Regions from separate parts of the Blastococcus sp. Marseille-P5729 genome, predicted to be linked through region 2. Evidence: riboswitches for the same ligand, from Rfam matches in the RefSeq annotation. Region 2 holds a riboswitch; the other holds the start of a gene.
The links. Region 2 has a riboswitch for cyclic di-AMP ahead of DAA40_RS08930 (NlpC/P60 family protein). Riboswitches for the same ligand answer to the same signal wherever they lie in the genome.
Positions count from the first base shown of each region.

Region 1 (3,396 bases), on a different contig from region 2:
CCAACCTCCTGGAGGAGGAAGACGTCGCCGAGTACACCGACGATGAGGTCGAGGCCGCCCAGCAGGCCTACGCAGACGCCGGCGGCGATCGCAACATGAACGACGAGAACGTCGCCGACGCACTCAACTCCGCCAAGCCCGAGTCGATCACCGCCGCCGAGATCCAGGAGGCGCGCGACAAGCACAACGCCAACTACGCTTCGCTGGAGCAGATGGAAAGCCAGCTGCGCAGCCAGATGATCCTGTTCGCGGTCACCGGTGCCCTGATGGCGCTCGCCACGGTGTTCTACCAGCGTGGCAAGTCCTGGGCCCGTTATATCGGCATGTTCGTGGCGGGCTTCGTCGCGGTCATGTACGTCATGCAAGTCGTCCAGGGCGCGCTGAACATCCCGGGTCTGGTCATCACCGTGGCCTCCGTCGCTGCCTTCTACTTCTTCATGAAGGGCCGGCTCGAGGACCCGCCGCCGGGGATGACGGGCGGCGGGTTCGCCGGCTTCGGCGGCATGTTCGCGCCGCGCGGCCCGCGTAACCGGCCCGCCGAGTAGCCGATGTCGACGGCGATCGTCACCGGCGCGTCGTCCGGTCTGGGCGAGCAGTACGCCGTCCAGCTCGCCGAGCTCGGCTACGACCTCGTGCTGGTCGGCCGCACCGCGAGCGCGCTCGAGAGCGTCGCGGAACGCGTGCGCGAGACCGGCCGGGACGCCGAGGTGATGATCGCCGACCTTGCCGATGCCGCCGACCTCGAGCGGGTGTGCGAGCGGGCGCGTCGCCGGGACGTCGGCATGCTCGTCAACAACGCCGGGGTCGGGACGCCGGGGGAGTTCGTGAGCTCCGAGCCGCGGACCGAGCAGGCAATGCTCGCCCTCAACGTCACCGCCGTCATGCGGCTGTGCCATGCCGCGCTGCCCGGAATGCTGGACCGCGACCGTGGGGCGATCGTCAACGTCTCTTCGGTCGCGGCGTACACCCCCAGTGACACCGGTCCCGGCTACAGCGCCAGCAAGGCGTACGTCGCTGCGCTGACTGAGTCGATCGCGGTCAAGACCCAGGGGACTGGTGTCAAGGCGATGGCGGTCTTCCCCGGGTTCGTGCGCACCGAGTTCCACCAGCGCATCCGGATGGACACCGACTGGATCCCGTCGTGGGCCTGGCTGCGCGCCCAGGACGTCGTCCGTGCGTCCCTGCAGGACCTGGCGATCGGGCGCACCCGCAGCGTGCCGTCCACCCGCTACAAGGTCGCGATGAACCTCGCTCGCGTCGTGCCCCGGCCGCTGCTACGGCGGGTCCTTGCAGCCTCGTCGCGCGTCGTCGACCGGGCCTGAGCCGCCCGCTTGCAGGCGTGTGACGAAGTCCTCGGACGCAACGTCCACACGCAGCCGGACCAGGATTGTCACGAACAGGTCACGAGGGTAGTGTGTTGACGTCCTGCCACCTAGACGGTCGCCCGACCGACGGGTAGGACACCGCCGAGACTCTCGCCCACCGGCCCCGGCTGGCGAGGTGCCGGGGAACCACTCAGGGGGATCCCGGGGGTGAATCCGCTGCCTGCAGCGGTAGGGCAACCTTCCAAGCCCGAACCCGTCAGCTAACCCGGTAGGCGGCTGAGTGGAAGAAGGAGAGCGGCCCCGCCAATGGCGCCCTCGAAGAAGCACCTCCTGGCCGCGTCGGCCGCTACCGCCCTGATCACGCTGCTCGGTGTGGCCGGACCGTCGTACGCCGACCCCGCCTCCGAGTCCAGCTCCAGCGCCCCTGCCAGTAGTTCCGAGACCGCCGCGGACGTCGCCCAGCAGGTCGCTGAAAAGCAGGAAGAGCTCACCCAGGTCAACGAGGAGTACCTCGACGCCAAGCTCGAGCTCGAGAAGCAGAACGCCGCAAAGGCGGACGCCGAGGCCAAGCTCGCCGCCGCCGAGGCCGACCTCGCTACCGCCAAGGACCAGGTCGCGGCGATGGGCGCCGAGCAGTACAAGTCCGGGACGCTGCCTGCGAGCGTCCTGCTGCTGGTCGGCGAGTCGCCGTCCGACTTCATCGACAAGGCCAACGCCAAGCAGCACGTCGATGCCTACAACGACGAGAAGATCCTCACCCTCTCCGACGCCGAGGCCGCCACCCAGGCCGCGAAGGAGCAGATCGACGCCGCGCAGGCCGCCGCCGCGCAGGCCGCCGCGACGATCTCCGAGAAGAAGGCCCAGATCGAGGCCGAGATCCCCAAGCTCGAGGAGAAGCTCGCCACGCTCACCGAGCAGGAGCGCGCCGCGCTCGAGGCCGCCCAGGGTGGCGACACCGAGGAGGCTCAGCAGGCCGCCGCGAACCCGCAGGCTGCTGCCGCCACCGAAGCCGCAGCCCAACCGGCCGCGGCCTCCTCCGGCTCGGCCTCCACGGTCGTGTCCTGGGCGATGTCCCAGCGCGGCAAGCCCTACGTCTGGGGCGGCAGCGGCCCCAACGGCTACGACTGCTCAGGCCTGACGATGATGGCCTACAAGCAGATCGGCATCAGCCTGCCGCACTCGTCGTCCGCTCAGCGCGGCTACGGCACGACCGTCCCGTTCAGCCAGCTGCAGCCCGGCGACTTGGTCTTCGCCCCGGGTCACGTCGCGATCTACATCGGCAACGGTACCGTCGTCCACGCACCGACGTTCGGCTCGCCGGTGCGCACCATGCCGATGGGCTACATGAACTTCACCGTCGCCAAGCGCCTGGTCTGAGACGAACCCCGGTCGGACGCCGGGCAGCCGCGCCACCCTCCGCGCGGACCGGATTGATGCGGTCGGCGTCCTAGCCCGTGCGCGGGAACCGCCTTACGCGGGCGCCGTCAGAAGCAGCAGAACGCACCCGCGACAAACGGAGGAACCCGTGCAGGACCCGGCAGCGGAGAGAGTAGCGCGGCTGGCCGATACCGCACCGCTGAGCACCGGCATCCACGGGTGGACCTGGCTATGGTTCGTGGTCCTCGGGGCGCTGGTGATCATCGGCGTCGTGCTGGAGAAGAAACGCCAGGAGAGGATCCAAAAGTTCGCGGCCGCCCGTTCTCTCACCTACGCCAAGCGCGACGATCGCTGGGTACATCTCGACCTGGGCTACCCGCACGGCAGTGGACGGGCCCACAAGGGACGCCACGCGATGACCGGGGTCCACGAGGGCCGCGCCATCGCGATCTTCGAGCATGAGTGGGTCACCGGTTCGGGCAAGGAACGACGCACCCACACGGTCCGTGTCACCGTCACCGAGCTGCCGCGCTCCTTGCCGCGGCTCGATGTGGGCAAGGAAGGAATCTTCGGTCGCGCTGCGCGACGCATGGGCGCCAAGGACATCGAACTCGAGTCAGACGACTTCAATCGGGAGTACCGCGTCAAGGGCGATCGCCGGTTCGCGTACGACGTCCTGCACCCGCGATTCATG
Region 1 is NZ_OMPO01000001.1:1,282,088-1,285,483, reverse strand. It holds gene DAA40_RS06375 (hypothetical protein) at 1-545, shown strand, start outside; gene DAA40_RS06370 (SDR family oxidoreductase) at 549-1,322, shown strand; cyclic di-AMP (ydaO/yuaA leader) riboswitch at 1,455-1,613, shown strand; gene DAA40_RS06365 (NlpC/P60 family protein) at 1,632-2,702, shown strand; gene DAA40_RS06360 (hypothetical protein) at 2,851-3,396, shown strand, end outside.
Region 1: linked by a shared signal. The riboswitch ahead of DAA40_RS06365 (NlpC/P60 family protein) and the one ahead of DAA40_RS08930 (NlpC/P60 family protein) in region 2 are both predicted to bind cyclic di-AMP.

Region 2 (3,396 bases):
CCCCGTTCGAGGTCGACGCGAACACCGCGACATCCTGCGCGGGCAGCTGATCGATGAGCGCGCGCACGAACGTCTGGATTCCGCCCTCGCGTGGCGGGTAGTCGTTCGTGACGACGAGAACCTTGCTAGACGATTCGGACGCCCTTCTGCCACTTCATCGAGCCCAGCGACACGACCTTGACGACATCACCGGTGGTGGGCGCGTGCACGACCTGCCCATTGCCGATGTACATGCCGACGTGGCCGGGCATCCAGACGATGTCGCCGGGGGCCAGTGCCGACAGCGAGACCGTCGAGCCGGCGCTGGACTGCGCCGAGGACGAGTGCGGAAGCGAGACACCGACCTGCGCGTAGGCCCACATGGTCAGACCCGAGCAGTCGAAGGAGTTCGGGCCCGCGGCAGCCCAGACGTAGGGCGAGCCGAGCTTGCTCAGCGCCGCCTGGACCGCGCCCTGTGCGGTGGAGCTGCCGCCGCTGCCCGCGCTGACCTGCTGCGGCGCACTGGGCGCCGGGGCACTGGAGGAGCTGCTGGAGGACGAGCTACTCGATGCCGAGCTGTTCGATGACGAACTGGTGGACGACGACTCGCTGACGTCCTCGGCCGCGCCCTCGTCGGCGTGACCGCCGGCCTGATCCAGCACGGCCTGCCGCTCGGCCTCGGTCAGCGAGGCGAGCTGCTGCTCCAGCACAGGCAGCTTGGCCTCGATCTCGGCTTTCTTGGCCGAGAGCTGCTGCTCGGTGGCGGCAGCTGCCTCGGCAGCCTTGGCCGCCTCGGCCTCGGCTGCGGCAGCCTGGGCCTGACCGTCGGTGAGCGCCTGGATCGACTGGCCGTAGTGCTCGGAGATCACCGACAGCGTGCTGAGCTTGTCGATCGCGTCCTGCGGTCCGCCCGCGGACAGGAAGGTGGTGACGTCCACCATGGCCGGGCCCTTGTACAGGTTCGCACCGGCGTCGGCAACCTTCTGTTGCTCGTCGACGAGCGAGGCTCCGGCCTGGGTCGCGGCGGCGTGTGCCTCATCCTTGGCGGCGTTGAGCTCCTCGAGCTCGATCTTGGCATCGTTGTACTGCTCGGCGATGGTCGCGATGTCATGCTGGGCCTGCACGATCTGCGCCTGCACGCTCGCCTTGTCGGCGGCGGGATCGGCGTGCGCGGTGGTCGGGCTCAGCACTAGTCCCAGGATGCACGACGTAGCGATTCCGGCGACCCCGAGCGAGCGGCGACCGCGAGTGGTGTTGACAGCCACGAAGGCTTGGCTCCTCTTCCTCGTCTCCGCCTACCGAGTTAGCTGACGGATTCGGGCGGGGAAGGTCGCCCTACGGGACGCGTGGCCCCGATTCACCCCAGTGGAACTAACGTGGGTCCCCGGCACGCCTCGCGGCGTCTCGGCGGCGGCATTCGGTGGGGGCGATCGCTCCCTGGCTCTCCGAAGGCCACGGCTAGGCTACAGGCGTTATCTGTTCGAGACAATCAACCTGCGCAGTTGCGAGGATCACCCCACCCAGCGGGCGCGTCGCTGCTCACTTTCGGACGGATACAGGGGCACCATGCGCAGCGGCGGCACCAGCCCCTCGCCGGCGAGCGCGTCCAAGGCCAGCGCCTCGGCATCCTCCAGCTCGACCCCCATCGGGTCGGCCTCCAGCAGGACGGACATGACGCAGTCACCGCACGCCGACGGCTTGGCCTGGCACGAGTTGCAATCGATCAACATGACCTGAACGCTAACGGCGCGTTCCGACAGTTTTCGGGCCGCAGCGGTTCGGCGAGGAATGTCGGCGCTCACCTTTACGCTGCGCGTCATGCCCCACCCGTCACAGCAGCTCACGCTCGAGGACATCGGCCAGCCCCTTCACGAGACCACCTTCGTCGTCGTCGACCTGGAGACCACCGGCGGGGCCCCGGGTCGCGACGCGATCACCGAGATCGGTGCGGTCAAGGTGTGCGGCGGCGAGGTGCTGGGCGAGCTGGCGACGCTGGTCGACCCGCGGACCGCCATCGATCCGTATGTGCAGGTGCTGACCGGCATCACCGACTCGATGGTCCGTGGTGCGCCGACCATCGAGGCGGTCCTGCCGACGTTCCTGGAGTTCGCCGGCCTGGGGCCCGGCACGGTGCTCGTGGCCCACAACGCGCGCTTCGACGTCGGCTTCCTTCGCGCGGCCGCGACCTCGATGGGCCTCAGCTGGCCGCGGCACCCGGTCCTCGACACCGTTCAGCTGGCGCGCAAGACCCTCGCGCGCGGCGAGGTGCCCAACCTCAAGCTCGAGACGCTCGCGATGCACCTGGGCTCACGCACCCGGCCCGTGCACCGTGCGCTCGATGACGCTCGCGCCACCACCGACGTGATGCACCACCTCCTCGAGCGCGTGGGCTCGCTCGGCGTGCACACCACCGAGGAGCTGCTCGCGCTCACCCGCGAGAGCACGCCTGCGCAGCGCGGCAAGCGCCACCTCGCCGAGGATCTTCCCACCGGCCCGGGCGTCTACATCTTCCGCGACGCGCGCGGCGAAGCGCTGTACGTCGGGAAGAGTGGGCAGATCAGGCGCCGAGTCCGCAGCTATTTCACCAGCAGCGAGCCCCGGGCGCGGATGCGCGAGATGGTCGCGCTGACCGAACGCGTGGAGGCGGTCGAATGCGCGCACGACCTCGAGGCGCAGGTGCGTGAGCTGCGGCTGATTCATGCGCTCCGGCCCCGTTACAACCGACGCTCGAAGCACGGGCGCTCCGCGGTCTGGTTGAGAGTGACCGACGAGCGCTTCCCTCGCCTAAGCATCGTGAACCGGTGGCGCGCGGACGGCGGAGCGCACATCGGGCCGTTCAGCTCCCGTACGGCCGCAGGGCAGGCCGTCGACGCGATCCACGAGGTGCTGCCGATTCGGCGTTGCTCGGACCGGATCACCAGCCGCTCGGCGCCCAGCCCGTGCGCCCTGCTCGACCTTGGGCGGTGCGCGGCCCCGTGCACGGGCGGGATCGACGTCGACTCGTACTCGGCGCTGCTGGCGCCGATCACCGAGGCGGCGCTACGGGATCCACAGGGCCTGGTCACTCCGCTGCTGGCCCGCATCGACCAGCTCGCCGGATCGCGGCGTTACGAGGACGCCGCGGCAGCGCGCGACCGTACTCGGCACCTCGTGGCAGCGCTGATCCGTACCCAGCAGATCCACCGGCTGGCGCACATCGACCGGCTCGTGCTGGCCGCCCCGGCCGAGGGCGGATGCTGGCAGATCGCAGTGATCGCCCGCGGCCGACTGGTCGCCGCCGCGCTGGCCGATCGCGCCGCGAGCGTCCTGCCCATCGTGCGGGCGCTGCGCCCGGCCGAGCAGCACACCGACGATGATCCCGCCGAAGCCGTCGGGTTCGAGCACGAGGAAACCCAGCTGCTGTGGCGCTGGATGACC
Region 2 is NZ_OMPO01000002.1:76,699-80,094, forward strand. It holds partial or broken gene DAA40_RS08925 (glycosyltransferase family 4 protein) at 1-106, opposite strand, end outside; gene DAA40_RS08930 (NlpC/P60 family protein) at 126-1,244, opposite strand; cyclic di-AMP (ydaO/yuaA leader) riboswitch at 1,257-1,399, opposite strand; gene DAA40_RS08935 (hypothetical protein) at 1,491-1,709, opposite strand; gene DAA40_RS08940 (DEDD exonuclease domain-containing protein) at 1,798-3,396, shown strand, end outside.